2 regions of the Frigoribacterium sp. PvP121 genome follow, and region 2 is predicted to be linked to the other one. Evidence: predicted binding sites of a transcription regulator. Region 2 holds the regulator's gene; the other holds the start of a gene.

Region 1 (15,462 bases), 650 kb from region 2:
CCGTCGAGACGGCGTCGCCCGTCGGCCCCGGCGGACACGACGAGGCCGCCCTGCCGGTGGGCAGGGCGGCCTCGTCGTGGGGCGGCGCTCAGGGCGCCGCCGGGCGGTCGGCGCCGATCAGGCGGGCCAGTCCGCGGGGCCGGTCGAGCCGGCCGCGTAGGTGTCGAGCGGCACGTCGCCGGCCGTCCAGGCGTCGACGACGGGCGCCACGATGGCCCAGCAGCGCTCCGCGACGTCGCCGCGGATCGACAGGGTCGGGTCGTCGTGGAAGATCCCGCTGAGCACCTCGCCGTAGGGCGTGAGCTCGGGCTTGCCCAGCGTGACCTGGAAGGTGGACTTCTCCAGGTCGAAGGGGTTGCCCTTGCCGTTGGTGGTGACGCCGAGCTCCATCGTCTCGGGGCTGATCTCGATGCGGAGCGTGTCGGGCGTCGACGAGCCGTTCAGGCCCTCGGGCAGCGCGGGGACGGGCTTGAAGGTGATCAGCACCTCCTTGCGGATCTTCGTCATGCCCTTGCCGGAGCGCAGGATGAAGGGCACGCCGGCCCAGCGACGCGTCTTGACCTCGAACTCGACCTCGGCGAGGGTCTCGGTCTGGCGCTCGTTGTCGACGCCCTCCTCGTCGGAGTACGACGGGACGTCCTTGCCGTCGATCGTGCCGGCCGTGTACTGCGCCCGACGGCTCGAGGCCACGGGGTCGCCGCCCTTGACCCAGGTGGCCCGCAGCACGCGTGCGATCTCGCTGCGCAGCTCGACCGAGTCGATGCTCGACGGGGCGTCCATCGCGATGACGGCGAGCACCTGCAGGAGGTGGCTCTGGATCATGTCAACCAGGGCGCCGGCCTTGTCGTAGTACTGCGCGCGGCCCTCGAGGCCGAGGACCTCGTCGTAGAAGATCTCGACCTTCTCGATGTTCTCGCCGTTCCACACCGGCTCGAAGAGGCGGTTCGCGAAGCGGAGGCCGATCATGTTGAGGACGGTCGCGCGGCCGAGGAAGTGGTCGGTCCGGTGGATGCGCTCCTCCGGGACGATCTTCAGCAGCTCGGCGTTCAGCTCACGCGCGCTCTCCTCGTCGGAGCCGAAGGGCTTCTCGAGGGCGAGGCGCAGGCCGTCGGGCAGGTCGATCTCGGCGAGCGCCTGGATCACCTTGGTGCTGATCGCCGGGGGCAGCGCGAAGTACATCACCGGGGTGCCCTCGGAGGCCTCGAAGAGGGCCTTGAGGTGCTCGACGGTGGTGGGGTCGCCCTGCATGTAGCGGCTGGAGGCGAGGGTCTTCTTCGCGAGGTCGCTGCCGGCGTCGCCGTTGAAGGCCGTCTTGACGACGCCGTCCCACTCGTCGGGGGTGCGCTCGCTGCGGCCGGTGCCGATGAGCTGGACGTCGACGCCGCGGTCGCTCTTCAGGAGGCTGGCGAGGCCGGGCAGCAGGAGGCGCTCGGTGAGGTCGCCGGAGGCTCCGAGGATGATGAGGGTGGTGGTGTCGGTCACTGTGCAGCTTTCGTGAGGGCGGCGAACTCGTCGTCGCTGAGGTCGATCTGGGCGGCGGCGACGTTGTCCTCCAGGTGCGAGACGCTGGACGTGCCGGGGATGGGGAGCATGACCGGCGAGCGCCGGAGCAGCCACGCGAGGGCGAGCTGCGAGGGGGTGGCGTCGTGCTCGGTCGCGAGGGCGTCGAGCGGCCCGCCCGGTGCGGCGAGCGCGCCGGTGGCGAGCGGGAACCACGGGATGAAGGCGATGCCCTCGGCCTCGCTGTGGTCGAGCAGCGCCTCGGCGTCGCGGGAGGCGAGGTTGTAGAGGTTCTGGACGGAGGCGATGGTCGCGGTCTGCTGCGCCTCCTTGAGCTCGTCGACGGAGACCTCGGAGAGGCCGATGTGGCGGATCTTGCCCTCCTGCTGCAGGGCGGCGAGCTCGCCGACCTGGTCGGCGAGGGGCACGGCCGGGTCGATGCGGTGCAGCTGGAAGAGGTCGATGCGGTCGAGCCCGAGGATGCGGAGGCTCATCTCCACCTGCTGGCGGAGGTACTCGGGGCGGCCGACGGGTCGCCAGTCGCCGGGGCCCGGGCGGGTGAGGCCGGCCTTGGTGGCGATGACGACGTCGTCGCCGTAGGGGTGCAGGGCCTCGCGCAGCAGCGGCTCGGCCACGTCGGGGCCGTAGGAGTCGGCGGTGTCGAAGAAGGTCACGCCGAGCTCGACGGCCCGCCGGATGACCCGGACGGCCTCGTCGTGGTCACGGGGCTGGCCCCAGACCCCCTCGCCGGTGAGCTGCATGGTGCCGTACCCGAGGCGGGTGACGGGGAGGTCGCCTCCGATGGTGAACTGCCCGGAGGCAGCCGCCGACGGGGACGTGGTGTCGGTGGTCATGGTCGTCCTTCCTCGATGCGGGCCGAGAGCTGCGGACGACGAGCGCGTCCGCGCCGGTGTGCTGGGGGCCCCGGTGGGTCAACGCGACGGGCGGCGGACCATTCCCGGCCCCCGCGGGGCCGCCCGGGGAGGGCAGCGCGTCGCGCTCGGGCGCCGGTGCCCGGTCAACCGTACTGCTCCCGCGGGGAGCACGTTCACCGGCGGGGCTCGGTGTCGCGGGGCGCGGTGGGGTCGTCGACGGGGCCGGTGCTGTCGGTGCCGCCCTCGGTCGGTCCGTCGCCCGCGCGGCCGTCGGCGGGGCCGGTGTCGGCCTCGGTGTCGCTCCCCGCGCCTCCCCCGCCCTCGTCGTCCGCCCCCGTGTCGTCCGGCACCGCGTCGTCGTCGGGTCGGGGCGCCGTGGTGTCGTCGGGGTCGAGCGCGGCAATGATGCGGCCCATCGAGACGGCGATCGAGACGCCCCCGCTGGTGTCGGTGGTGGGCAGGTGCCGGTGCTCGTCGATCGCCTCCCAGAGGTCGGCGACCCGGCGCCGGGCCTCGACGAACGCGTCGACGTCGTCGCCGCCCCGGAGCCGGACGACCTCGGCGACGGCGTGCGCGGCGCGGGCGACGACCGGCGCGAGCTCCTCGACGATGCCGATCTGGCGGCCGATGCGGCGCCCCAGGATGCCGGAGACCTCCGCCATGTCCTGGAGGTGGAACCCGACGCGCTCGAAGACGACGAGGTCGGCGTACTCCTGGCCGAGGTCGCGGCGCCGGAGCTTCCAGCGCGGGTTGAGCCGTCGGGACTCGTCGGCGTACTGCACGGCGTCGCGCACCCGCCGGAGGGTGCCGGGCAGCTCCGCCACGCGTCGCTCCCAGTCGTCGCCCTCGAGCGGCCAGCGGGCCTCGAAGACCGCGGCGACGTCGTCGGTGCGGTCGGCGAGCGAGGCCTGCAGCGAGCGCAGCCGCTCGTCGGCCCGCCCGGCGTAGAGCGGCGGCACGAGGAGGTAGTTGACCGTCAGCCCGACCACGACGCCGACCGCGACCTGGATGACGTAGCCCGTCGAGTAGTCGGCCTGGTCGCCCTCCGTGGTCGCGCTGCCGCCGAGCAGCAGCACGAAGAGCCCGGCCGTGAGCACCCAGTCCCGCCCGGCGCCGAGCCGGCGGATGCCCGCGAGCAGCGTTCCCACGCCGACGACCGCCGCGACGGCGAGCACGCCGGGCTGCCCCTCCTGCAGCGAGAAGACGACCGTGGCCAGCACGATGCCCACGACGAGGCCGAGCAGGGTCTGCACGCCCTGGCGGAGCGACGCCTTGATGGTCGGGTACATCGCGATCACCGCGCCGAGCGGGGCGTAGTACGGGTACTCGGCCGCCACGCCGGGCACGTGCGGCGCCAGCCAGTAGGCGAGGGCCGCGGCGAGCGCCGCCTTCACGGCCAGCAGGAGGCGCGGCTGGCCGAGCAGGACGCGCGCCCACCGCGAGGCGGTGCGGACGTCACCCCGGACGTCGGGGCGGGAGCCGCTCGGGCGTCGGTCGGGCATGCACCGATGATGACAGCCCGGCGGCGGTGCGGCCCAGCCGAGGACGTACACTGATCGAACACACGTTCGACCAGACCTGGCCGGGGTCCCGACTCGGAGCACGACCATGCGCTTCACCCACCTCCACGTGGCCTCCTCGTTCAGCGCGCACCACGGCACGACCCCGCCCGCCCAGCTGGTCGAGCGGGCGGCGGCCGACGAGGCCGACGCCCTCGCGATCACCGACCGCGACGGGCTCTACGGGGCGATCCGGCACATCGGGGCCTGCCGGTCGGCCGGCATCGACCCGATCGTCGGGGTGGAGCTGGGCTGCGCCGACGACCGGGCGGAGGCGGCGACGGCGACGGCGACCGGCAGCCGGACGGCCGCCTCCGCCGCGGCCCCGGTCGACCGGGTCGTGGTGCTCGCCCACGGCTCCGGCGAGGGCCGGGCCGGCGAGGGCTGGGCGGCTCTCTGCCGCCTGATCAGCGCCGCGCACGGCCGGGCCACGCGCCGGGCGGCGGGCAGCGCCAACAGCACGGCGACCATCGGGCGCTCCCGGCTGCGGGCGTTCCTGCGGGGCGACGAGGGCGCCTCCGCCACGGTGCTGCTGGGCCCCGACTCCGACGTGGGCCGGCTGGTGCGCGAGGGGCGCAGCACCGCGGCCGCCGCCTTCCTCGCCGACTGGGCCCGCGAGCTGCCGGGGGGCGTCGTCGTCGAGGTCGTCTGCCACCTCACCGAGCCCGGCGAGAGCCGGAGCGTGCGGCACGCGGCCCGGATGCTCGAGCTCGCCGAGCACGTGGGGGTGCCGGCGGTGCTGACGAACGCGGTGCGCTACCTCGATGCCGACGGCGCGGTGACGGCCGACGTGCTCGACTCGGCGGGCCACCTGGCACCGCTCGGCTCCTTCACGCCGCAGCCCAACGCGCAGGCGACCCTGAAGGACGGCGCGGCGATGCGCGCGATCGCCCACCTCGTCGCCGACGCCTCGTCGCTGTCGCGCCGGGCGGCGGAGGAGATGCTCGCCGCGACCGAGCGGCTGGCCGACCGCTGCCGGCTCGACCCCGACGCCGACCTCCGCTGGCGGCAGCCCAAGGTGCCCGAGCTGAGCGCGATCGGCGTCGAGGGCGACCCCGACCAGGTGCTGCTCCGCCGGGCGGAGGCGGGGGTCACGGCCCGCTTCGGGCACGCGGGCCAGGGCCTCCGCCGCACCGTCGAGGAGCGCATGCGCTACGAGCTGGGCATCATCTCGGGCTTCGGCTTCGCGGGCTACTTCCTCACCGTCGCCGACGTCTCGCAGCTGATGCGCGACATGAGGGTCAGGAACGCCGCCCGCGGGTCGGGCGCGGGCAGCCTCGTCACCTACCTGCTGCGCATCTCGAACGTCGACCCGATCGAGCACGACCTGCTCTTCGAGCGGTTCCTCGGCAACAAGCGGGAGACCCTGCCCGACATCGACATCGACGTGGAGTCGGCCCGGCGGCACGAGATCTACCGGGCGATCTTCGACCGCTACGGCAGCAACCGGGTCACCCTCATGTCGATGCAGTCGACCTACCGGGGCCGGGGGGCCGTCCGTGACGCCGGCCAGGCGCTCGGCCTCGACGACGAGCAGATCGACATGGTCGCCAACAACGTGTGGCGCTCCAACGCCCGTGACCTCCGCACCGCCATGGCGGAGAAGCCCGAGCTGCGCGCCATCGCCGACCTCGCGCGGCAGAACGGCCAGATCGACCTCCTCGTCGACCTGACCGAGCGGCTCGACCGGCTCCCCCGGCACATCTCGATGCACCCGTGCGGCGTGATCCTCGGCGACTCCGACCTGCTCAGCACGACGCCCGTGCAGCCGAGCGGCATCGGCCTGCCGATGAGCCAGTTCGACAAGCACGACATGAACGACGCCGGCCTCCTCAAGCTCGACGTGCTCGGGGTCCGGATGCAGAGCTCGATGGCCTACGCCCTCGACGAGATCGAGCGGGTCAACGGCTCCCGCGCAGCCGTCGCGGGCGGCCTCTCGGTCGACGTGCCCTACGTGAACCGCGAGGGGCGGGTCGAGCTCGACGAGATCCCCCACGACGACGAGCCCACCTTCGAGGCCATCCGCACCACGCACACGCTCGGCATGTTCCAGATCGAGAGCCCGGGCCAGCGCGAGCTGATCGGCAAGATGCAGCCCGACCGCTACAGCGACCTGATCGCCGACATCTCGCTGTTCCGCCCCGGGCCGATGAAGGGCAACATGGTCGCGCCCTTCCTCGACACCAAGCACGGCTTCCAGCAGCCCGACTACCTGCACCCGAGCTTCGCGTCGTTCCTCGACGACAGCTACGGGGTCGTGATCTACCACGAGCACGTCCTGCGGATCCTCGAGGCGACGATGGAGGTGTCGCTCGCCGAGGCCGACGAGCTCCGCCGGCACATGGGCAAGGGCGCCGACGACGACCTCGAGGTGGAGTTCCGGCGCCGCACGCGGGCCAACGTCGACGAGCGGGGCAGGAGGCGCTTCACCGACGCGCAGGTCGACCGGATCTGGGCGGTGCTCAAGGGGTTCGGCTCGTTCGGCTTCTGCAAGGCGCACGGAGCGGCCTTCGCCCTGCCCACCTACCAGAGTGCCTGGCTGAAGACCCACTACCCCGCGGAGTTCCTCGCGGGGCTGCTCACCCACGACCCCGGCATGTACCCGAAGCGGCTGCTGCTCACCGAGGCACGACGCATGGGGGTGCCCGTGCTGCCGCTCGACGTCAACCAGTCGACCGACGTCTACAGCGTCGAGCGCGTGCGCGCCCCCGCGACCCCGATCGCCCCGAGCCGCCCCGGCGACCTCGGCATCCGGCTCTCGCTCGCCGACGTGCACGGCATCACCGACGCCGAGCTCGCGCGGATCGTCGTGGGCCGGCCCTACGACTCCATCACCGACTTCTGGCAGCGCGCGACGCCGTCACGGCGGCTCGTGGAGCGCCTCGCGCAGGTCGGGGCGCTCGACTCGCTGGCCGGCCCGGGCCGCACGCGGGGCGACGTGCTGGCCCGTGTGCGGTCGCTGACCCAGCGCACCGCCCGGCCCCGCGCCTCCGACGTCGAGAACCAGCTCGACTTCAGCGTCGACGACTCGGCCGAGGTGCCGACCGGCACGCCCGACGTGAGCCTCCGCGACCGGGTCAGCGACGAGCTCGACATCCTCTCGATGGAGGTCAGCGAGCACGTCGTCGAGAGCTACCGGCCGATGCTCGACGACCTCGGGGTCACGCGGGCCGCCGACCTGCGCGACCACTGGAACGGCACGACCGTGCTCGTCGCCGGCATCCGCATCGCCACGCAGACGCCGCCCATGCGCAGCGGCAAGCGGGTCGTCTTCATCAGCCTCGACGACGGCACCGGCTGCGCCGACGCGACCTTCTTCGAGGAGGCCCAGTCGCGGGCGGGCTCGCTGCTCTTCGGCACCAAGCTCATGCTGATCCAGGGGCGCACCCGGCGCACCGGGGAGAAGGGCATCTCGCTGGAGGCGGAGAACGCCTGGGACTTGAAGGCGATGTGGCGCGACTGGCAGGCGAGCCGTGCCTCGGCCGCCTCCGGGCCGGGGGGCGCCGAGCTGCCCGACCTCTCGGACGCCCCTGCGTAGGGTGGCGGGCATGAGCGACGACCAGCAGGCGAAGGGCACGTACGTCGAGCCCGGCCAGGAGTACACCCGCGACACGAACTACATCGAGGACAGGATCACGCGCGACGCCGTCGACGGCTGGCCCGTCGAGCCGGGCCGGTACCGCCTGGTCGCCGCCCGGGCCTGCCCCTGGGCAAACCGCACCGTCATCTCGCGCCGCCTCCTCGGCCTCGAGGACGTCATCTCGCTCGGCCTGCCCGGCCCCACCCACGACGCCCGCAGCTGGACCTTCGACCTCGACCCCGACGGCCGCGACCCGGTGCTCGGCATCGAGCGCCTGCAGGAGGCCTTCTTCGCCCGCACGCCCGACTACGCCCGCGGCATCACCGTGCCCGCGATCGTCGACGTGCCGAGCGGCAAGGTCGTCACCAACGACTTCCCGCAGATCACGCTCGACTTCGCCACCGAGTGGCGCGAGCACCACCGCGAGGGCGCGCCCGACCTCTACCCCGATCACCTGCGGGCCGAGATCGACGAGGTGAACGCGGTCGTGTTCCGCGACGTCAACAACGGCGTCTACCGCGCGGGGTTCGCCGGGTCGCAGAAGAGCTACGAGCGGGCGTACGACACGCTGTTCGCCCGTCTCGACTGGCTCTCCGAGCGCCTGGAGGGCCAGCGGTTCCTCGTCGGCGACACGATCACCGAGGCCGACATCCGCCTCTTCACCACCCTCGCCCGCTTCGACGCGGTGTACCACGAGCACTTCAAGTGCAACCGCTCGAAGCTCACCGAGATGCCGGTGCTCTGGGCCTACGCCCGCGACCTGTTCCAGACCCCCGGGTTCGGCGACACGATCGACTTCGCGCAGATCAAGGCGCACTACTACGTCGTGCACAGCGACATCAACCCGACCGGCATCGTGCCCGCCGGCCCCGACCCGTCGGGCTGGCTGACCGCCCACGGCCGGGAGGAGCTCGGCGGCCGGCCCTTCGGCGACGGCACCCCGCCGCCCCCGCCGCGCGAGGGCGAGCAGGTGCCGCCGCTCGTCGCGTGATCGACCCGGGCGACCAGCTGCGCGCCACCCGCGACGACGCGCTCGCCCTGGCCGTGCGCCTCCGACAGGACATGGAGGCGGTGGCCGCGGCCCGCGAGGGGGCCAACGTCGACGACGAGCACGACCCCGAGGGGTCGACGATCGCCTACGAACGGTCGCAGCTCGACGCGGTGCGGCGGTCGGCCCTCGAGCGGGCCGACGACGCCGACGCGGCGCTGCGGCGGCTCGCCGACGGGACGTTCGGCCGCTGCGAGCGGTGCTCGGCCCGGATCGGCGAGGCGAGGCTCGCGGCCCGGCCGACCGCGCGGCTCTGCATCGACTGCGCGCGCTAGCTCGCGACGGGGCCGGGCGCACCGGGGTCGGGCGCACCGGGGTCGGGCGCAGCGGCGGGGTCGGGAGCAGCGGTGGGGTCGGCGACCGCGTACACGCCGTGCCCGACCCGCTCGAGCCTCCCCTGGCGGGTCAGGACGCTGAGGGTCGAGAGGACGCTGCTGCGGCGGTACCCCGGCAGCGCGGCCACGAGCGCGGTCGTCGACAGCGGCCCCGCACGGAGGGCCTCGGGGATGCGGTCGGCGAGCGACGCGCCCGAGCCGACCCCCGCCTCCTCGACGTCGCCCTCCCCGTCGGCCCCCGCGCGGTCGGCGCGGTAGTCCGCCCTGGCCTGGTCGAGGTCGTCGGCCGACACCCGTGTGGTGCCGCCGTCCGCCCCTGAGGCGTGCGCGTAGGGGGCGAGCGTCAGCGACCGCCCGACGCGGGCGTACACGGCCGACGCGCTGGTGCCCTGGTGCTCGGCGATCTCGGGGTAGGAGGCGCCGCCGAGCAGCAGCACCGCCTCGCCCTCCAGCCCCAGCCACTGGCCGAGCGTCGCGATCTCCCACCCGGCCGTCGTGACGGCCGAGCCCCACACCTCGATGTCGTCGGCGTGCTCGGAGGTGAGGCCGTCGAGGTCGTCGAGCAGGTCGAGCAGCCGCTGTCGGGCGTCGGCGACGATCTCCGCGGTGAACCGCGGCGGGCGCTGAAGTTTGATCGGTCGTGACATCTGTGAAAGACTATCCAAGTTGTCCGAACGCGGGCACCTCACACTTAGCTGCACCAAGGAGATCCCATGGCTTTCGCAATCGTGCGTGCCGGCGGTCGTCAGGAGAAGGTCGAGGTCGGGACGATCCTGACCGTCGACCGTCTCAAGGCGAACACGTCCGACACCGTCTCGTTCGTCCCCGTCCTGCACGTCGACGGCGACACCGTCCTCTCGGGCGACGACCTCGCCTCGGTGACCGTCGAGGGCGAGGTCCTCAACGACCTCCGCGGCCCGAAGATCGTCATCCAGAACTACAAGAACAAGACCGGCTACAAGCGTCGCATGGGCTTCCGTGCCGACCTCACCCGCGTCAAGATCACCAAGATCTCCAAGTAAAGGGAGCTGAGCACACATGGCACACAAGAAGGGCGCATCGTCCACCCGCAACGGTCGTGACTCGAACGCTCAGCGCCTCGGCGTGAAGCGCTTCGGCGGCCAGGTCGTCCTCGCCGGCGAGATCCTCGTCCGCCAGCGCGGCACCCACTTCCACCCCGGCGCCAACGTCGGCCGTGGCGGCGACGACACGCTGTTCGCCCTCGCCCCCGGCGCGGTCGAGTTCGGCACCAAGGGCGGCCGCAAGGTCGTCAACATCGTCGCCTCCGCCGTGAGCGTCGACGCGTAGCACCCCCCCGGCCGCACCTGCGGCACTGCTGAGGCGGTCGCCCCCTGACGGGGCGGCCGCCTCCGTCGTCTCCGCGACACCTGTACCCCACGGGGCCAGCGCGCTCCCTGCCGCCGGGCGTAGACGGGAGGCATGAAGGCTCTCACCTACCAGTCCATCGCCGACGTCGCCGTCACCGAGGTGCCCGACCCCACGATCGTGGAGCCGACCGACGCGGTGATCAAGGTCACCTCGGCCGCGATCTGCGGCAGCGACCTGCACCTCTACGACGTCTTCGACCCCTACCTCGACAAGGGCGACGTCCTCGGCCACGAGACCATGGGCGTCGTCACCGCCGTCGGCTCGGCCGTCTCGCGCATCCAGGTCGGCGACCGCGTCGTCGTCCCGTTCGTCATCGCCTGCCGTGCGTGCTTCATGTGCGAGCGAGGCCTGTTCTCGCAGTGCGAGACCACGCAGGTGACCGAGTACGGCTCCGGCGCGACCCTCTACGGCTACACCAAGCTCTACGGCCAGGTGCCCGGCGGCCAGGCCGAGCAGCTGCGCATCCAGCGCGCCGACGCCAACCTCGTGAAGGTCGGGCACGACCTCCCCGACGAGCGCTACCTCTTCCTCAGCGACATCCTCCCCACGGCGTGGCAGGGCGTCGAGTACGCGCAGGTGCCCGAGGGAGGCACGCTGGTCGTCCTGGGGCTCGGTCCCGTCGGCCAGTTCGCGGCCCGCATCGGCGTGCACAAGGGCTTCCGGGTGATCGGCGTCGACCCCGTCCCCGAGCGCCGCGCCATGGCCGAGCGCCACGGCGTCGAGGTGCTCGACCTCACGAAGGACGTCGCCGACGTCATCAAGGGCATGACCGACGACCGCGGCCCCGACTCCGTCGTCGACGCCGTCGGCATGGAGGCCCACGACCACGGCGGCGTCAGCATGGTGCAGAAGTTCGCCGCGGCCCTGCCCGACAAGGTCGGCCAGGCGCTCATGCAGAAGGCCGGCGTCGACAGCCTCAGCGCCATGCACCTCGCCTTCGAGGTCGTCCGACGCGGCGGCACCGTCTCGCTGTCGGGCGTCTACGGCGGAACGGCCGACCCGACTCCCTTCCTCACCCTCTTCGACAAGCAGATCACCATCAAGATGGGCCAGTGCAACGTCCACCAGTGGATGGACACCCTGATGCCCCTCGTCGAAGACCCGGCCGACCCGCTCGGCACCGAGGACCTCACGACCCACCCGGTGCCCCTCGACCGCGCGCCGGAGATGTACGAGCTCTTCAAGAAGAAGGAGGACGGCTGCATCAAGGTGGTGCTCAAGCCGTAGCGCGACTCCCCGCAGGTCCCCGCCGGGCCCCGCTCCGCCCCGTCCTGGGGCCTGGCGGGGCCCTCCGCGCGTCTGTAGCGTCGCGGGGCGTCGACGTGTCCGATCAGTTCGCTGATCGTTCACCCGAACACGCACCGACGTTCACCGGCCGTGGAGCAAACGAATGGTGGACTGGTGACGAAGGAACAACGAGGGCCTCGTCCTGGGGCCGTCGTCGGCGACACGTGAATGAGAGAACCATGGATCTCCGGACGGCCGAGCACCCGAGGCCCGACCACTTCATCCTGCACCTCAGCGACACCCACCTCGTCGGCGGTGACGCCGACCTCTACGGCGACGTCGACAGCGAGGGTCGTCTCGCACAGATCCTCGCCGGGGTCGAGGCCTCCGGGATGCGACCGGAGGCGATCATCCTCACCGGCGACCTCGCCGACAAGGGCGAGCCGGCCGCTTACCGCAAGCTCCGGGCCCTGCTCGAGCCGGTCGCGGAGCGCCTCGGGGCCCAGATCATCTGGGCCATGGGCAACCACGACGAGCGCGGCGCGTTCCGTGAGCAGCTCTTCGGGCAGATGCCCTCCGACCGCCCCGTCGACTTCGTCTACGACGTCGACGGCCTGCGCGTCATCACGCTCGACACGTCGGTGCCGGGCCACCACCACGGCGAGCTCACCGGCGACCAGCTCGACTGGCTGGCGGAAGAGCTCTCGACCCCCGCGGAGCACGGCACCATCATCGCCATGCACCACCCGCCGGTGCCCAGCGTGCAGGACCTCAGCGTCCTGGTCGAGCTGCGCGACCAGGCGTCGCTGGCCGAGGTCATCGAGGGCAGCGACGTCCGGTCGATCATCGCCGGGCACCTGCACTACTCGACCACGGCGATGTTCGCGGGCGTGCCCGTCTCGGTGGCCTCCGCCACCTGCTACACGCAGGACCTCGCCGTCGGCGGCACCCGCGGCCGCGACGGCGCGCAGTCGTACAACCTGGTGCACGTCTACGCCGACACGGTCGTGCACTCGGTCGTGCCGATCGGCTCGTACGCGACGGTCGGCGAGTACGTCTCGCCCTCGTCGACGGCGGAGCGCCTCGCCCTCGCCGGCGTGCGGATCGCCCCCGCCGCGCCCCGCCACCGCCGGACCGACACCGCCCCGGTGCCCGTCGTCACCCGCGACCTCGCGCTGACCGGCCCCATCGACACCCTCTGACCCGAGCCGGCCGGCCGCTGCCGGTCGGCCCTGTCGGCAACTCCTGCGCCGTGTCCCGCTCGCCGTTGCCGTCGCCGTTCCGGCGACGTCGCGCAGGAGTCGTCGACACGTCTCACGGGTCTTCGGCATCGTCTCCGCACCCGCACCTCCTCGCTCGGGCCGGACGGCCCTGAGCACGGCGCACGGGCGCCACGTCGGCAACTCCTGCGCCGTGTCCCGCTCGCCGCTGCCGTCGCCGTTCCGGCGACGTCGCGCAGGAGTTGTCGACGGTCGGCGCGCCCCGCAGTCGTGTCAGGGGGCAGATCGTGCCCTCATGCGGCGTTCGGCGTTTCGTGTCTGAGTCCGGCGTTCCGTGTTCGGCGTTCGGCGGTCCGTGTTCGGCGTTCGGCGGTCCGTGTTCGGCGTTCGGCATTCGGCGTACGGCGTCCGGCGTCCGGAGTCCGGAGTCCGGCGTCCGGCGTCCGGAGTCCGGAGTCCGGAGTCCGGCGTTCGGAGTTCGGCGTACGGCGTACGGCGTACGGCGTTCGGAGTTCGGCGTACGGCGTACGGCGTACGGCGTACGGCGTTCGGAGTTCGGCGTACGGAGTTCGGAGTTCCGAGTTCCGAGTTCCGAGTTCCGAGTTCGGAGTTCGGAGTTCGGAGTTCGGCGGACAGGGTCCTGCAGTCGGCATTCGGCATTCGGCGTTCGGCGTTCGGCGTTCCGAGTTCGGAGTTCCGAGTTCCGCGTTCGGCGTTCGGGATCTGAGACATCACCTCACCGCGGGGCGCTCGAGAGCAGGGCCCCGCGGACGATCGGCGAGAGGGCGACACGACGCGACGGCGATCGACGACGCGACCCTGGCTGGCTCCTAGACCGCCCGCTCCGGACCCTGCTGCGCCATGTAGCTCCGCAGCCGACGGAGGTAGTGGTCCCGCAGGACGTGCCGCACCCGGCCAGGCAGCCGCGGCACGACGACCCGGCTCACGCCCACGACGAGGTCGAAGAGCCGCTGCCGCCCCGCTCCCCACGGCAGCCCGAACGCCTCCCTGACCGTCGTCGGCAGCAGCCCCGCCGTCACGAGGCGCGCCAGCGGCATGGCCAGCCGCAACGCCACGGGCACGTTGACGGGGTGCAGCAGCTGGTACGCGACGTCGCGGGTGACCGCGTCGACGGACAGCCCGGCGAGCTGGGCGTCCCACCAGGCGCGGAAGTCGGCCCGGGTCGCCGGCCACAGTTCGGGAGGCATCTGGAGCGCCGAGCCGACCACGACGTACTCGCGGTACACGTCCTCCGCGGCCTGGGGCGAGAGCGCACCGTGGACGCGCTCGTAGAGCGAGATCGCCGAGTCGTACAGCGTCGCCGCCACCCACAGCTGCAGCTGCGGGTCGACGGCGTCGTAGGAGACCGGCGAGGAGGCGGTGCTCCTGACGGGCCGGTGGGCCCGGTCCACGAGCGCCCGCACGAATGCCACCTCCTCGGGCGTGCCGAAGACGATGGCGTAGAGGTAGGTCATCGTGCCGTGCAGGCGGGCGAGCGGCCGGTCGACGAAGTCGCTGTGGTCGGCGACCCCGTGCCCCACGGCCGGGTTCGCGAGCTGGAGCAGGATGGCCCGGCCGCCGCCGCCGAGCAGCAGAGACTCCCCCGCCATGTCGGAGATCGAGCGCACGTCGGCGCCCCACCGCACGCCGTCGCCCCTCATGCCGTCAGCCTACGCGCGGCGAGGAGCGGGCAGGCTCCCCCGACAGCGGCTCGCTAGGCTCGCGGCATGGCCGTCCCCGACTTCATCCTGACCCTCCGCGAGTCGATCGGCACTGCGCCGCTCTGGCTCTCCGGCGTGACCGCCGTCGTCGAGCGGGGCGACGACCTGCTCATGGTCCGGCGCTCCGACACCGGCGAGTGGACGCCCGTCACCGGGATCATCGACCCGGGCGAGCACCCCGCCGACGCCGCCGTGCGCGAGGTGCTCGAGGAGGCCGACCTCCACGTCGCGCCCGTGCGTCTCGCCGCCCTCGGGGTGACGGAGGGCATCGTCTACGACAACGGCGACCAGGCCAGCTACCTCGACCACACGTTCCTGATGCGCTGGGAGGGCGGCGAGCCGTCGCCGGCCGACGGCGAGAACACCGAGGCCCGGTGGTTCCCGCGGGGTGACCTGCCGCCGATGACCGCCGACATGCGCGCCCGCGTCGACGCCGCGCTGTCGGGCGACCCGAGCGCGCAGTTCGTCGTCTCGGGCGAGGTGCGCCGGGGCGAGCGCCCGGCGTGACCACCTGCGGGAGGCGCGGTGCCGGCGGGTGCCGGACCGCGACTCCCCGGGGCTACGCCTCGATCTGGTCCTGGTCGCCGCCCGCACGGCGGAGGCGACGACGCTGCTCGGCCGACTCGCGCTCGACGCGCTCCATCTCCGCCTTCTCCCACGGGGCGGCGAACGGGTAGTACCGCTCGAGGAAGTCGGTGACCGTCGCCGTGCGCTCCTCGTCGGTGACCTCGGGGAAGCTGCCGTCGTTGAGGCAGAAGAAGTCGTACGAGCGCTTCTTCAGCAGGTCGGAGAGCGAGGCGAGGTCGGCGACCGTCGTCGTGTCGACGTAGCGGACCCGGGCGGCCTCCTGCACGATCGCGCGCCCCGTCATCAACGAGTAGTAGTGGTAGAGCGAGTTCGTCACGGAGACGTTCTCCTTGGCCCGGAACGGGCTGGCCGCGGTGGCCCGGAACTCGTCCGCGAACTCGTGCTCCATCTCGGACATCACGCTGCGGCGCAGGGGCGCGG
Region 2 (15,462 bases):
ACGCGCTGCTCCGCGAGACCGACCCCCGCGCCGCCGAGTCCATCGGCCCGCACAACGCCCGACGGCTCGTGCGGGCGCTCGAGGTGGGGGAGATCACGGGGGAGCCGTTCTCCGCCTCCCTGCCCGACGAGGCGCCCCGGTGGCGCGACTCCCTCGTGGTCGGCCTCCGCGAGGAGCGCTCCGTGCTCGTGCCGCGGCTCGACGAGCGCGTGGAGGGGATGTGGGCGGGCGGCCTGCTCGACGAGGTCGCGCACCTCGCGACCCTCGGCCTCGACCGGGGAGTCACCGCCCGGCGGGCCATCGGCTACGCGCAGGCGGCGGCGCAGCTGCGGGGCGAGGTCGACCAGCGGGAGGCGGTCGAGACGACGCAGGCCCTCACGCGTCGCTACGCCCGCCGCCAGGTCAGCTGGTTCCGCCGCCTGCCCGACGTCGACTGGTCGTCGACGGGGGAGGCGGGGGCCGTCGAGCGGGCCGTCGCTAGACTCCTCGGGTGACCACCACCCTGCAGTTCACCAAGGGCCAGGGCACCGGCAACGACTTCGTGTTGTTCACCGATGCCGACGCCGAGGTCGACCTAGACCCCGTGACCATCCGGGCGCTCACGGACCGCCACTTCGGCGTGGGGGGCGACGGCGTCATCCGGGCCGTGAAGACCGCCTCGCTGCCCGGCGGCGCCTCCGGGTTCGTCGGCGACGAGGTCGGCCGCCCCGAGTGGTTCATGGACTACCACAACGCCGACGGCAGCGTCGCCGAGATGTGCGGCAACGGCATCCGCGTCTACGTGCGCTACCTGCTCGAGCGCGGCCTCGTCGAGCTGGCCGAGGGCGAGCGCCTGGCGATCGGCACCCGCGCCGGGGTCCGCTGGGTCGAGCGATCCGTCGACGGCTTCCGCGTCGACCTCGGGGCCTGGCGCCTCGACGACGCCGAGCCGACCGTGCGCGCCCGTGAGCTGCACGCCGCGCGCCCCGGCCTCTCGCTCTCCGTGGGCAACCCCCACGTCGTCGTCGCGCTGGCCGGCGACGCCGAGCTCGACGCGGTCGACCTCGCCTACGCGCCGATGCTCGACCCCGTGCCGAGCGACGGCGCCAACGTCGAGTTCGTCGTCCCCTCCGACCCCCTCGTCGTCGACGGCGTGGGCCGCATCCGCATGCGCGTCCACGAGCGCGGCAGCGGCGAGACGCTCTCCTGCGGCACCGGGGCGGCGGCCGCGGCCCTCGCGACCCGCCACTGGGCGGGCACGGGCGCCCCGGCGTCCTGGCTCGTCACGGTGCCGGGCGGCGTGGTCGGCGTCCGTGTCACCGCTCACCCCGACGGCGAGCACGTCTCGCTCAGCGGGCCGGCCGAGCTGGTCTACAGCGGCGCCCTGACCATCTGACGCACGCAGCTCCCTCGCGGGGCCGACCCGCGCCTCCCCGGGGTCAGCTGCGGGTGGCGCGGAGGATGCGGTACCCCTTGCTGGTGGAGGCGCGGCGCACGTCGACGACGTCGCCCATCGTCTCGCCGATCCAGCGCTGCAGGGAGTCCGCGCCGAGGTTCTTCTGCACGACGAGCCAGGCGTCGGCCCCCTCCTCGAGCCGGGGGAGCCAGCGCTCGAGGATGCCGTGCAGCTCGGCCTTGCCGACGCGGATGGGCGGGTTCGACCAGATGGTCGCGAAGCGCACGTCGTCGGGAACATCGTCCGGGGTGACGGCGTTGACGTTGTGGAGGCCGGCGGCCCGGGCGTTCTCGCGCACGAGCTGCAGGACCCTCTCGTTCACGTCGACGGCCCACACCGTCGCGTCGGGTGACATCAGCGCGAGGCTCAGGGTGACGGGCCCCCATCCGCACCCGACGTCGAGGAGGTCGCCCACCGGGGGCGGCGCCGGGGTGCCGGCCAGCAGCACCGACGTGCCGGGGTCGACCCGGCCGGGGCTGAAGACGCCCGCGGCCGTCGTGATCGAGAGCTCACGGCCCGCGAGGGTCGCCGTGATCGTGCGAGGACGCAGCTCGCTCTCCGGCTCCCGGGAGAAGTAGTGCTCGCTCGACATGACCCACAACCTACCGAAGATGCAGGGCCCGCCCGTCCGGGCGCCCTGCGACCTGCCTGACGAAAGGGCTACGATCACACCGATGACAGACACTCCCTCCACCCCGCTCGACGCCGAGCAGGGCGACCAGCTGCCCGACGACGTCGTCGCCCGGGTGCTGGAGCGCGCGGCGGCCCGCTCCTCCGCGTACACCGTCTTCTCGCCCGCGCAGGCGATCCAGACCCGTTCGCTCACCGACGTCGGCTCCGACGGCGAGCAGCTCGACCGTGACGACCGTGCCGCGCTCCGGCGCGTGGGCGGCCTGTCGACCGAGCTCGAGGACGTCACCGAGGTCGAGTACCGCCAGCTGCGGCTCGAGAACGTCGTGCTGATCGGCGTCTGGTCGCAGGGGTCGCTCGGCGACGCCGAGAACTCCCTGCGCGAGCTCGCCGCCCTGGCCGAGACCGCCGGCGCCGTCGTGCTCGACGGGCTGCTGCAGCGCCGCCCGAACCCCGACCCGAGCACCTACCTCGGCAAGGGCAAGGCGGAGGAGCTCCGGCAGACCGTCGCCGCCCTCGGCGCCGACACGGTCATCGCCGACACCGAGCTCGCGCCCAGCCAGCGACGCGCCCTCGAGGACGTCGTGAAGGTCAAGGTGATCGACCGGACCGCGGTGATCCTCGACATCTTCAGCCAGCACGCCAAGAGCCGGGAGGGCAAGGCGCAGGTCGAGCTCGCGCAGCTCGAGTACCTGCTGCCCCGCCTGCGCGGCTGGGGCGAGTCGATGTCGCGCCAGGCCGGTGGCCAGGTCGGCGGCGCCGGCGCCGGAATGGGAAGCCGTGGCCCCGGTGAGACGAAGATCGAGCTCGACCGTCGCCGCATCCACACCCGCATGGCGCGCCTCCGTCGCCAGATCAAGGAGATGAAGCCGGCGCGCGACGCCAAGCGCGCGAACCGCGACCGCAACGAGGTGCCCTCCGTCGCGATCGCGGGCTACACGAACGCCGGCAAGAGCAGCCTGCTGAACCGCCTGACGAGCGCGGGCGTCCTCGTCGAGAACGCCCTGTTCGCGACCCTCGACGCCACGGTGCGCAAGAGCTCGACGCCCGACGGCCGCCCGTTCACGTACGTCGACACGGTCGGCTTCGTGCGCAACCTGCCGCACCAGCTCGTCGAGGCGTTCCGGTCGACCCTCGAGGAGGTCGCCGCGAGCGACGTCATCGTGCACGTGGTCGACGGCTCGCACCCCGACCCGGCCGCGCAGCTGGCGACCGTGCGCCAGGTGATCTCCGAGGTCGACGGCCACGACATCGCCGAGGTCGTCGTCTTCAACAAGGCCGACCTCGTCGACGCCGACCAGCGGCTCGTGCTGCAGGGCCTCGAGCCCTCGGCGGTCTTCGTCTCCGCCCGGACGGGCGAGGGCGTCGACGAGCTGCTCGACCGCGTCGCCGGCCTCCTGCCGGAGCCCGAGGTCGAGGTCGACCTGCTCGTGCCGTACGACCGCGGAGAGGTCGTGGCGCACCTGCACGACGCGGGCCGCGTCGTCTCGACCGACTACGAGGAGGCCGGCACGCGCCTCCACGCCCGGGTGTACCCGAGCGACGTGGCCGCCCTGGCACCGTTCGTGCAGCCGGCGGTCGCCCGGCGCTGAGCGCCGGCCCTCCGCCACAGCACGAAGGCCCCCTGCCGTCTCGGCAGGGGGCCTTCGTCGTCACGGTCGACGGTGGTGCAGGAGTCGCGGGTCGTGCCGTCGAGGCCGCCGCGACCCAGCCCGCTACACCGAGCGCAGCACCGCCACGACCTTGCCGACGATCTGGGCGTGGTCGCCCAGGATCGGCTCGAAGGCGCTGTTGCGGGGGAGCAGCCAGGTGTGGCCGTCGCGCTGGCGGAAGACCTTGACGGTCGCCTCGTCGTCGAGCATCGCCGCGACGATGTCGCCGTTCTCCGCGCTCTGCTGCTGGCGGACGACGACCCAGTCGCCGTCGCAGATGGCGGCGTCGACCATGGAGTCGCCGACGACGCGCAGCATGAAGAGATCGCCCTTGCCCACGAGCTGGCGGGGCAGGGGCATGACGTCCTCCACCTGCTGCTCGGCGGTGATGGGCACGCCGGCGGCGATCCGGCCGACCATGGGCACGTGGGCGGTGTCGCCGTCGTCGCTGCTGGTGAGGATGGTGGTGACCGGAGCGGAGGGGGCCGACTCGTCGGCGAGCACCTCGAGGGCGCGAGGCCGGTTCGGGTCGCGGCGGATGCGGCCGGCGAGCTCGAGCTGGTTGAGCTGGTGCGTGACGCTCGACAGCGAGCGGAGGCCGACCGCGTCGCCGATCTCGCGCATGCTCGGCGGGTAGCCGCTCTGGGCGATGCTCGCCTGGATAGCCGCCAGGATCGACTCCTGCTTCGCCGTCAGGGCCTTGCGGGAGGGGGCCGTCACGGCCGCGCTCGCGCGCTGCGGGTCGCTCATCTGTCTCCTGACGTCGGATGTCGGTGGTCGCTGTTTGACTCCCACCATCGATCGAAACCGTATCCGATGACGACGCCCCAGCCACACACCTGTTCGAGTGTGTCGCAGATCCGGAGGGCGTCGGAGGGGGATGAGGGGTTGAATCGACCACGGATCGAATGTATGTTCGGAACACGTCTTCGTGTCCGGCATTCCCGGCCGAGTGCCGGGCACGAATTCGCAGTCTTCTCTCGCGGTGAAAGGACCCACCCCATGAGCGCCATCGTCAGCAGCATCAGCATCGCCCCCAGCATCGACGGCACCCCCGTCCGCACCCGTCTCCGCATCACGCGCCGCGGTCGTCGCGTCGTCGCGGCCACCGTCGCGCTGGGCGTGGCGGGCATCGTCGGGGGCGTCCTGCTCGCCGGCCCCGGGGCGCAGGCCTCCGACAGCTCGGCCGCCGTGGCGTTCGAGCACGTCACGGTCGAGGGCGGCGAGACGCTCTGGCAGGTCGCCCACGAGATCGCCCCCACGAAAGACCCCCGTGACGTCGTCAGCGACATCGTCCGGCTGAACGCCCTCGGCAGCGCCGAGGTCAGCGCGGGGCAGACCCTCGCCGTCCCGACGAAGTACTCCGACTGACCCGTCGGCAGCGGCCGTCGTCCCGGTGACGGTCGGGGCGCGCCTCGCGCCTACCATGGAGGGGTGTCCTTCAGTCTCGACGACCTGCCCCTCCGCGACGACCTCCGCGGCCTGACCCCGTACGGCGCCCCCCAGAAGAAGGTGCCCGTCGCCCTCAACGTCAACGAGAACACGCATCCCGTGCCCGCCGACGTGGCCCGCGACATCGTCGCGTCGATCGCCGAGGCGCTGCACGAGGTCAACCGCTACCCCGACCGTGAGTTCACGGCCCTGCGCGAGGCGCTGGCGGCCTATCTCGGGCACGGCGTCACGCCTGAGCAGATCTGGGCGGCGAACGGCTCGAACGAGGTCATCCAGCAGCTGCTCCAGGCGTTCGGCGGCCCCGGTCGTTCCGTCCTCGGGTTCCCGCCCACGTACTCGATGCACTCGATCATCACCGTCGGCACCGGCAGCACCTGGGTCGAGGGTCGCCGCGACGAGGGCTTCGGCATCTCGCCCGAGACCGCCGTCGCCGAGATCGAGCGCGTCCGCCCCGACATCGTCTTCTTCTGCGGCCCCAACAACCCCACCGGCACGCCGCTCGACCTCGCCACGGTCGAGGCGGCCTACGACGCGACCGACGGCATAGTCTTCGTCGACGAGGCCTACGCCGAGTTCATGCCGCCCGGGCAGCAGACGGCGTTGACCCTCCTCGAGGGGCGTCCGCGCCTCGTCGTCTCGCGCACGATGAGCAAGGCGTTCGCCTTCGCCGGGGCCCGCGTCGGGTACCTGGCCGCGCACCCGGCCGTGGCCGACGCGCTCCGTCTCGTCCGCCTCCCGTACCACCTCTCCTCGTTGACGCAGGCGGCCGCCGTCGCGGCCCTCCGTCACGCCGACGAGATGCTCGCCATGGTCGACGACATCCGGGGCCAGCGCGACCGCATCGTGCGCGAGCTGGCCGCGATGGGCTACGAGCCGTGGCCGACCTGGTCGAACTTCGTCCTGTTCGGCGGCGTCGACGACCCGTCCGACGTCTTCGAACGGCTCCTCGAGCGCGGCATCATCGTGCGCGACCTGGGCATCCCCGGCCACCTCCGGGTGAGCGCCGGCACCGAGGCCGAGACCACCGCGTTCCTCGACGCCCTCCGCGACATTAGGCTCTCCTCGTGACCGATCAGCGCGCCTCCCGCACCGCCTCCCTGACCCGATCGACGAGCGAGTCGAGCGTCGCCCTCTCGCTCGACCTCGACGGCACGGGGCGGTCGACCGTCTCGTCGTCGGTGCCGTTCTTCGACCACATGCTGACCGCGCTCTCGAAGCACTCGCTGATCGACCTCGACGTGACCGCCACCGGCGACACGCACATCGACGCGCACCACACCGTGGAGGACATCGGCATCACGTTCGGCACGGCGCTGAGGGAGGCCCTCGGCGACAAGTCGGGCATCTCGCGCTACGGCGACGCGCTCGTGCCGCTCGACGAGGCCCTCGTGCAGGCGGTCGTCGACGTGTCGGGTCGCCCCTACCTCGTCCACACCGGCGAGCCCGCGGGCTTCGAGCACCACCTCATCGGCGGGCACTTCACCGGCTCGCTCGTGCGCCACGTCTTCGAGGCCATCACGGTGCATGCCGGCATCACCGTGCACGTCCGCGTGCTGGGCGGGCGCGACCCGCACCACATCGCCGAGGCCGAGTTCAAGGCCTTCGCGCGGGCGCTCCGCCAGGCCGTCGAGCCCGACCCCCGGGTCTCGGGCGTGCCCTCGACGAAGGGCTCGCTGTGACCGCGCGGCCGACCGTCGCCGTGCTCGACTACGGCAGCGGCAACGTGCACTCGGCCGTCAAGGCGCTCGAGCTCGCGGGCGCCGACGTCGAGCTGACCCGCGACCGCGGTCGCGTGCAGTCGGCCGACGGCCTCTTCGTGCCCGGCGTCGGGGCCTTCGGGGCCGTGATGAGCCAGCTCGAGTCGGTGGGCGGCGGCGAGCTGATCGACCGGCGCCTCGCCGGCGGTCGTCCCGTGATGGGCATCTGCGTCGGCATGCAGGTCTTCTTCGAGGGCGGCGTCGAGCGCGGCGCGACCACGGGCGGGCTCGGCGAGTGGCCGGGCGTCGTCGACGAGCTCAAGGCCGACGTGCTCCCGCACATGGGCTGGAACACCGTCGACGCCCCCGAGGGCAGCGTCCTCTTCGACGGTGTCCGTGACGAGCGCTTCTACTTCGTGCACTCGTTCGCCGCGCAGGAGTGGACCCTCGACGTGATCCGCCCGTTCCCCGAGCCGCACGTCACGTGGGCCGACCACGGCGGCCGGTTCGTCGCGGCCGTCGAGAACGGCCCGCTCTGGGCGACGCAGTTCCACCCCGAGAAGTCGGGGCAGCCGGGCATCCGGCTCCTGTCGAACTGGCTCGGCACCCTGTGACCCGGCGCGACGGCCGGCCGGGCCCGACCGCCCGGCCGGCCGCCGCCTCCACCCCGACCCCGCCCCGAGAGGCGCGTCGTCCCGACGCGACGGGGGCACGATCCCGCGGCCACGCCGCGAGGGAGACAGCATGAGCGAGTTCTGCACCACCCCCGGCCTGACCCTCTTCCCGGCCGTCGACGTCGCCGGTGGCCAGGCCGTCCGCCTGACCCAGGGCGAGGCCGGCACCGAGACCGGCTACGGCGACCCGGTGGCCGCGGCGGACGACTGGAAGGAGCAGGGCGCCGAGTGGCTGCACCTCGTCGACCTCGACGCGGCGTTCGGGCGCGGCGACAACCGGTCGATCATCAAGAAGGTCATCCGCCAGGTGAAGGGCATCAACGTCGAGCTCAGCGGCGGCATCCGTGACGACCGCTCGCTCGACGACGCGCTGAGCACCGGCGTCAAGCGCATCAACCTCGGCACCGCGGCGCTCGAGAACCCCGAGTGGGCCGCGCACGTCATCGCGGAGTACGGCGAGGCCGTCGCCGTGGGCCTCGACGTGCGAGGCACGACGCTGGCCGCGCGGGGCTGGACGCAGGAGGGCGGCGACCTCTGGACCGTCCTCGCCCGCCTCGAGGACGCCGGCTGTGCGCGCTACGTCGTCACCGACGTCACGAAGGACGGCACGCTCCAGGGCCCGAACGTCGAGCTGCTGAAGCAGGTGACGGAGCGAACGGAGAAGCCCGTCATCGCCAGCGGCGGCATCTCGAGCCTCGACGACATCGCGGCCCTCCGCGAGCTCGTGCCCCGGGGGGTCGAGGGCGCCATCGTCGGCAAGGCCCTGTACTCGGGCGCGTTCACGCTCGGCGCCGCACTCGACGTCGCCTCGGCGTGACGTCGGAGGGTCCTGGCCACGGCGCGGCGCACGCGGGGCGCAGCGCCCACGACGGGCGTCCCGTGCCCCCGGTCGACAGCGCCGGCCGCCCGTGGGCGGGCCGCACCTTCCAGCACCACGACACGGCCTACGCGGGTGACGACGGCTCGGCCGACCCGCGCCTCCTCGAGGCCCTCACGCGGTTCCACGCGGGGGAGGCCGACGAGGTGGCGGTCGTGGACGCCCTCCGCCCCGCCCGACTGCTGATCCCGCTCGTCGCGGTGGCCGGCGAGGAGGGGCTCAACGAGCACGGCGTCGTCGTCGACAAGACGCAGGAGCTGTCGATCGTCACGGTCGCGGGCCCCGACGGCCGTGACGTGCTGCCGGCGTTCACGTCGGTGGAGACGCTCCGGGCCTGGGACGCGAAGGCACGCCCCGTCCCCGCCGACGCCCGGCGCATCGCCCTGGCGGCCGCAGCCGAGGCCACCGACCGGCTCGTGCTCGACCCCGGCTCGTCGACCGAGTTCGGCCTGCGGCGCCCGGCCCTGTGGGCCGTCGCGCAGGACGAGCGCTGGCTGCCCAGCCACCAGGACCCGGACGTGCTGCAGGCGTTCCTCACGGCGTCGGCCACCGAGGAGGCGCTGGTCACGGTGGCGGTCGCGCCCGGCTACCGGTCGGCGCGGCTCGGCCCGCCCGAGCTCGTCGTGCAGCTGGGCGTCCGGCCGGGTCTCGACCAGGAGCAGCTCAGCGCCGTGCTCGGGCGCCTGCAGGCCGCCTGGTCGGCCGACCCCGTCATCGCGGAGCGGGTCGACGGCATGGCCGTGAAGGTCGTCCCCGCCGGCGGGCCGCCCCGGCCCTAGTTGACCGGGCCGGTGAGCTTCTCGCCGGGGCCGGCGCCCACCGCGTCGGGGATGGCGCTCGCCTCGCGGAACGCGAGCTGCAGCGAGCGGAGGCCGTCCCGGAGGGCCCGGGCGTGCTGGTCGCCGATCTCCGGCGCACTGGCCGTGACCAGCCCCGCGAGCGAGGTGATCAGCTTGCGGGCCTCGTCGAGGTCGGTCTGCGCCTGGGGGTCGTCGGCCAGGCCGACCTTGACGGCGGCGGCGCTCATCAGGTGGACGGCGACGGTGTTGATGACCTCGACGGCGTTGACCTCGGCGATGTCGCGGACGGCGTCGTCGGCGCCGCCCGACGCCGGCGGGGCCGTGTCGTCGGCGAAGCGGTGGGTGTGCGCGTCGCTCGGGGCAGCGGCGGGGGTGTCTCGGGGGGAGTGGCTCACGAACTGATCCTCTGCTAAAGTCGTCAAGGCTCGGAGCGTCTGCTCCGTGCGAAAGTGGAGATTCTCCCACCCGCGCTCGACCGTTACACGAGGTTACCGGGTTGTTGGCACCCCGTCGGTGTCCGTCCGAAGCTCACCTGCCCTGCAGGTGGCTCAGGTCGGAGACAGGCAGCCAGGGTGCAGTGGTCCTGTCGCGCCGTGAGGCGTGGGGGCCACGAACCTCCTCTTTCCCCGCCGTGTCACCGACGCGGTGGTGTCGGAAGCATCAACAGAGGAGTTCCGCATCAGCGATCCCCGTACGAACGACCGCATCCGCGTCCCGGAGGTCCGCCTCGTCGGCCCCGCCGGAGAACAGATCGGTGTCGTCCCCATCGCCATGGCCCTGCGGCTCGCCGCCGAGGCCGAGCTCGACCTGGTCGAGGTGGCCCCCAACTCGAAGCCTCCCGTGGCCAAGATCATGGATCACGGGAAGTTCAAGTACGAGGCTGCGCAGAAGGCGAAGGAGGCGCGTCGCAACCAGGCGAACACGATCCTCAAAGAGGTCCGTTTCCGCCTGAAGATCGACAAGCACGACTACGAGACCAAGCGCAAGCGCGCCGAGGGCTTCCTCCAGGGCGGCGACAAGGTCAAGGCCATGATCCTGTTCCGCGGTCGCGAGCAGTCGCGTCCCGACCAGGGCGTCCGTCTCCTGCAGCGCTTCGCGGAGGACGTCGCCGAGCTCGGCAGCGTCGAGTCGACGCCCACCATCGACGGCCGCAACATGGTGATGGTGATCGGTCCGCACAAGAACAAGTCCGAGGCCAAGGCCGAGGCGGAGGCCCGCAAGGTCGCCGCCAAGGGCCCGAAGCACCCGACGTCCGACGAGGCGCCGGCCGACGCACCGGCCGCGCCCACAGAAGAGAGCAAGTAGAGATGCCCAAGCAGAAGACCCACTCCGGCGCCAAGAAGCGCTTCAAGGTCACCGGTTCCGGCAAGATCATGAAGCAGCAGGCCGGCATGCGCCACAACCTCGAGGTGAAGAGCGCCAAGCGCAAGGCTCGCCTGAACAAGGACCAGGTGCTCGCCCCCGCCGACGCCAAGGTCGCCAAGAAGCTTCTCGGTCACTGACCGCTGACACGAACGTAGAGGAACAAGAAAATGGCAAGAGTCAAGAGAGCGGTCAACGCCGCCAAGAAGCGTCGCGTCGTCCTCGAACGCGCCGAGGGCTACCGCGGTCAGCGTTCGCGCCTGTACCGCAAGGCCAAGGAGCAGGTCACCCACTCGCTCGTCTACTCGTACCGTGACCGCCGTGCTCGCAAGGGCGAGTTCCGCCGCCTGTGGATCCAGCGCATCAACGCTGCGTCGCGTGCGAACGGCCTGACCTACAACCGCCTCATCCAGGGCCTCGCCCTGGCCGGCATCGAGGTCGACCGCCGCATCCTCGCCGAGCTGGCCGTCAACGAGCCCGCCACCTTCGCGTCGATCGTCGCCACGGCCAAGGCCGCGCTGCCCGCCGACACGTCGGCCCCCAAGGCCGCCGCCTGATCCACCGCGTCACCTGCACCGCCCGAGAGGCCCCGACAGCACCGCTGTCGGGGCCTCTCCCGCGTCCACGGCGCGACGGCGCCGCCGCCGTCACCGGCCGGGCCGTGTGGCACAGTGGTGGCGTGCGCAGCCCCCTCCTCGACAACCCCCGTTCGCCCCGAGTCCGAGCGGTGGCCAAGCTCGCGAAGCGCGACGCCCGCACCGACACCGGCCTCTTCCTGCTGGAGGGTCCCCAGGCGGTCTCCGAGGCCCTGGCGTGGCGACCCGAGCTGCTCGTCGAGCTCTTCGTCACTCCCACCGCCCTCGAGCGCCACCCCGCCCTGGGCGAGGCCGCGGAGGCGGCGGGCCTCGAGGCCGAGTTCGTCACGGAGGCCGTCCTCGACGTCATGGCCGACACCGTCACGCCGCAGGGCGTGGTCGCGGTCTGCAAGCAGTTCCCGGTCAGCGTCAAGGACGTCTTCGCCGACACGGGGGAGGGCGGCCCCCGCCTGATCGCCATCCTCGAGGAGGTGCGCGACCCCGGCAACGCCGGCACGATCATCCGGGCCGCCGACTCGGCGGGCGCCGACGCCGTCGTCATGACCGGCCGCAGCGTCGACCTCTACAACCCCAAGGTCGTCCGCGCGACGACCGGGTCGCTCTTCCACGTGCCCGTGGCGCTGGGCGGCGACCTCGCGAGCGTCGTCTCGCGCTGCGCCGAGGCCGGCGTCCAGGTGCTCGCCGCCGACGTCAAGGGCGACGACCTGCTCGAGGCCCGGCAGGAGGGCCTGCTCGGTGCGCCCACGGCCTGGCTCTTCGGCAACGAGGCCCGGGGCCTCACCGACGCCGACCTCGCCCTCGCCGACCGGGCCGTGGTGGTGCCCATCTACGGGCAGGCGGAGTCCATGAACCTCAGCACCGCCGCCTCCGTCTGCCTGTACGAGAGCGCCTTCGCCCAGCGCAGCTGAGCCGTCGCACGACGCATTTCGGTTCTGTTACGAATCCGCCGTGAATTTGACCCCCCTCCGGGTGTCTGTTTGTGTGGCTCCATGGATCCCCTCGTCGTGGTCGACCACGTCAACAAGCACTTCGGAGAGCTTCACGTCCTGAAGGACGTCACGACGACGGTGGGCCGCGGCGAGGTCGTCGTCGTCATCGGGCCGAGCGGCTCGGGCAAGTCGACGCTCTGCCGGGCGATCAACCGCCTCGAGACGATCGACGACGGCGTCATCAGCATCGACGGCACGCGGCTGCCCGAGGAGGGCGCCGCGCTGGCGAAGCTGCGGGCCGACGTGGGCATGGTGTTCCAGAGCTTCAACCTCTTCGCGCACAAGACCGTCGTCGAGAACGTCATGCTCGGCCAGGTCAAGGTCCGCCGTCGGTCGAAGGCCGAGGCGCGGAAGCGCGCGATGGAGCTCCTCGACCGGGTCGGCGTGGCCGACCAGGCCGAGAAGATGCCGTCACAGCTCTCCGGCGGCCAGCAGCAGCGCGTGGCCATCGCCCGCGCCCTCGCCATGGACCCGAAGGTGATGCTGCTCGACGAGCCGACGAGCGCCCTCGACCCCGAGATGATCACCGAGGTGCTCGACGTCATGGTGCAGCTCGCGGCCGACGGCATGACGATGATCGTCGTCACCCACGAGATGGGCTTCGCCCGCAAGGCCGCCGACCGCGTCGTGTTCATGGCCGAGGGCCAGATCGTGGAGGAGGCGACGCCCGAGGAGTTCTTCACCGCGCCGAAGTCCGAGCGCGCCCGCGACTTCCTCTCGAAGATCCTCACGCACTGACGGCCCGCTCGCGGAGCCGGGGCCCACGAGGCCGACCGGCACCGCGACTCCGGCCCGCCCCCCGCACCGCGGGGGAGCACCCCCTCGAGACTTCCGGGCGACGACCGTCGACCGGGTCCCCCAGCAAGGAGAACAGAATGCGACTCAGCAAGGGAATCGTCACCGCTGCCGCAGCCGCCGCGATGGTGCTCGGCCTGACGGCCTGCACCGACTCGTCGGCCCCGGCCGTCGACGTCGAGACGCCCGCCGACTTCGCGGAGGGCAGCACGATGGCGAAGCTGGCCGACGCCGGCGAGATCACCATCGGCACGAAGTTCGACCAGCCCCTCTTCGGCCTCGCCGACCCCGACGGCGTGCCCCAGGGCTTCGACGCGGAGATGGGCAAGCTCATCGCCGCGAAGCTCGGCATCCAGCCCGAGAAGATCAACTGGGTCGAGACGGTCTCCGCGAACCGCGAGCCGTTCATCCAGAACGGCCAGGTCGACCTCGTCATCGCGACGTACACGATCAACGACGCCCGCAAGGAGGTCGTCTCGTTCGCCGGGCCGTACTACCAGGCCGGCCAGGACCTCCTCGTGCTCGAGGGCAACCCCGAGGGCATCAGCTCGGTCGACGACCTCATGGGCAAGAAGGTCTGCACCGTGAGCGGCTCGACCAGCGAGAAGAACATCGCGCCCTACGTCGCGGCCGCGACCGACGTCATCGCGACCGACACCTACTCGAACTGCCTCGAGCCGCTGCGCTCGGGCGCGGTCGCCGCCGTGACCACCGACAACGTCATCCTGGCCGGCCTCGCCGACCAGAACGAGGGCGAGTTCGAGGTCGTCAACGAGCCCTTCACCGAGGAGCCCTACGGCATCGGCCTCGCGCTCGACGACACCGACTTCCGCGAGTTCGTCAACGACACGCTCCAGGACGCCGAGGACGACGGCACCTGGGACGAGCTGTGGGAGAAGACGGCCGGCAAGGTCCTGCCCACGCCGACCCCGCCGTCGATCGACCGCTACTGACGCCCCCGGCGGGCACCGCGACGCTCGTCGCCCGCGGTGCCCGCCCGCGCCTCCCCGGCGCCCCTGCACGACCGCTCGACCCGCGCGGTCGCCCCTGACCTGGAGACACCCCCGTGAACCCCTTGGACGTCATCCCCGGCCTCGACGCCGTGACCGACAACTGGCCCCGCTTCTGGGGCGGCTTCGTCACGACGCTGCAGCTGCTCGTGCTCTCCGGGGTGGGGGCGCTGGTGATCGGCTTCGTCGTCGCCGCCATGCGCATCTCGCCGGTCTCGTCGTTCCGCGTCTTCGCCACGGCCTACACCGAGGCCCTCCGCAACACGCCGCTGACGCTGGTGCTCTTCTTCTGCGCGTTCGTGCTGCCGTACCTCGGCGTCGACTTCGGCACGTACTTCCCGCTCGCCGTCATCGGCCTCACGGCCTACACCTCGCCGTTCGTGGCCGAGGCGATCCGCTCCGGCGTCAACGGCGTCCCGGTCGGCCAGGCGGAGGCGGCCCGCAGCATCGGCCTGGGGTTCGGCCAGACGCTCGGCCACGTCATCCTGCCGCAGGCGGTCCGCATGGTGCTGCCGCCGCTGATCAACGTCTTCATCGCCCTCACGAAGAACACCTCCGTCGCCGGGGCCTTCTTCGTCAGCGACCTCTTCGCCGCCGGCCGCTACATCGCCAACGACCGCGGTGACGCCGTCGTCACCGTGCTGTTGGCCGTCGCCGTGTTCTACCTCGTCATCACCGTCACGCTCGGCCGCGTCGCCGCCGTCGTCGAGCAGAAGGTCGCAGTCCTCCGATGAGCACCACCGTCCTCTACGACGCGCCCGGCCCGAAGGCCCGCCGCACCTCGCGCATCATCTCCGTCGTCGGCGTGGTGCTCGTGCTCGCACTCGTCGCGTGGCTCGCGTACCTGCTCGGCCGCCCTCGCGTCAGCGCGAACGGGGCGGTCACGCCCGGTGTGCTCGACCCCTCGCGGTGGGACATCCTCTCCGACCTGGCCCTCTGGCGGGCGATCGGCCGCGGCTGGCTCGCCACGATCCAGGCGGCGGCGGTCGCCTCGGTGCTCGCGGTGATCGTGGGCGTGGTGTTCTCGTTCCTCCGCACCGCCCGGTCGGCGGTCGTGCGCGTGCCGACGACGGTCGTGCTCGAGTTCTTCCGCGGCATGCCCGTGCTGCTGATGATGCTGTTCATCCTGCTGGTCTTCTCGACCGGCGCCTTCTGGGCCGTGGTGGCGGCACTGGCCGTCTACAACGGCGCCCTCATCGGCGAGGCCCTCCGGGCCGGCATCGCGTCGCTGCCGAAGGGCCAGAAGGAGGCGGGGCTCGCCCTGGGCCTGACGCCCACCGCCACGAGGTTCCTGATCGAGTTCCCGCAGGCGTTCCGCCAGATGCTGCCGATCATCCTGGCCCAGCTCGTCGTGCTGCTGAAGGACACCTCGCTCGGCTACATCGTCGGGTACGTCGAGCTGACCCGTGGGGGCCTCACCCGTCTCGGCACCTACTACGGCAGTACCTACACGTTCACGCTCTTCGCGGTGGTGCTCGTGGTCTACCTGGCCA

What was found. The regulator LexA, encoded in region 2, represses DNA repair genes until DNA is damaged. The targets are predictions, from matches to a motif close to TCGAACANNTGTTCGA.
Region 1: a site for LexA is predicted at 3,932-3,947, ahead of JOE43_RS09730 (DNA polymerase III subunit alpha). Genes of this name have one in related genera too.

The regions. Positions count from the first base shown of each region.
Region 1 covers NZ_JAFIBR010000001.1:2,076,837-2,092,298, reverse strand. The annotation lists gene JOE43_RS09745 (glucose-6-phosphate dehydrogenase) at 118-1,482, opposite strand; gene JOE43_RS09740 (aldo/keto reductase) at 1,479-2,354, opposite strand; gene JOE43_RS09735 (FUSC family protein) at 2,549-3,877, opposite strand; gene JOE43_RS09730 (DNA polymerase III subunit alpha) at 3,984-7,472, shown strand; gene JOE43_RS09725 (glutathione S-transferase family protein) at 7,483-8,505, shown strand; gene JOE43_RS09720 (TraR/DksA family transcriptional regulator) at 8,502-8,837, shown strand; gene JOE43_RS09715 (hypothetical protein) at 8,834-9,544, opposite strand; gene rplU (50S ribosomal protein L21) at 9,611-9,919, shown strand; gene rpmA (50S ribosomal protein L27) at 9,936-10,205, shown strand; gene JOE43_RS09700 (alcohol dehydrogenase catalytic domain-containing protein) at 10,338-11,513, shown strand; gene JOE43_RS09695 (phosphodiesterase) at 11,753-12,715, shown strand; gene JOE43_RS09690 (oxygenase MpaB family protein) at 13,564-14,394, opposite strand; gene JOE43_RS09685 (NUDIX domain-containing protein) at 14,461-14,961, shown strand; gene JOE43_RS09680 (stealth conserved region 3 domain-containing protein) at 15,014-15,462, opposite strand, start outside.
Region 2 covers NZ_JAFIBR010000001.1:2,727,742-2,743,203, reverse strand. The annotation lists gene miaA (tRNA (adenosine(37)-N6)-dimethylallyltransferase MiaA) at 1-494, shown strand, start outside; gene dapF (diaminopimelate epimerase) at 491-1,375, shown strand; gene JOE43_RS12755 (class I SAM-dependent methyltransferase) at 1,419-2,027, opposite strand; gene hflX (GTPase HflX) at 2,110-3,657, shown strand; gene lexA (transcriptional repressor LexA) at 3,781-4,467, opposite strand; gene JOE43_RS12740 (hypothetical protein) at 4,720-5,088, shown strand; gene JOE43_RS12735 (histidinol-phosphate transaminase) at 5,152-6,237, shown strand; gene hisB (imidazoleglycerol-phosphate dehydratase HisB) at 6,234-6,848, shown strand; gene hisH (imidazole glycerol phosphate synthase subunit HisH) at 6,845-7,480, shown strand; gene priA (bifunctional 1-(5-phosphoribosyl)-5-((5-phosphoribosylamino)methylideneamino)imidazole-4-carboxamide isomerase/phosphoribosylanthranilate isomerase PriA) at 7,611-8,357, shown strand; gene JOE43_RS12715 (SseB family protein) at 8,420-9,196, shown strand; gene JOE43_RS12710 (DUF1844 domain-containing protein) at 9,193-9,495, opposite strand; gene infC (translation initiation factor IF-3) at 9,896-10,522, shown strand; gene rpmI (50S ribosomal protein L35) at 10,525-10,719, shown strand; gene rplT (50S ribosomal protein L20) at 10,750-11,136, shown strand; gene JOE43_RS12690 (RNA methyltransferase) at 11,259-12,083, shown strand; gene JOE43_RS12685 (amino acid ABC transporter ATP-binding protein) at 12,165-12,902, shown strand; gene JOE43_RS12680 (glutamate ABC transporter substrate-binding protein) at 13,040-13,912, shown strand; gene JOE43_RS12675 (amino acid ABC transporter permease) at 14,035-14,703, shown strand; gene JOE43_RS12670 (amino acid ABC transporter permease) at 14,700-15,462, shown strand, end outside.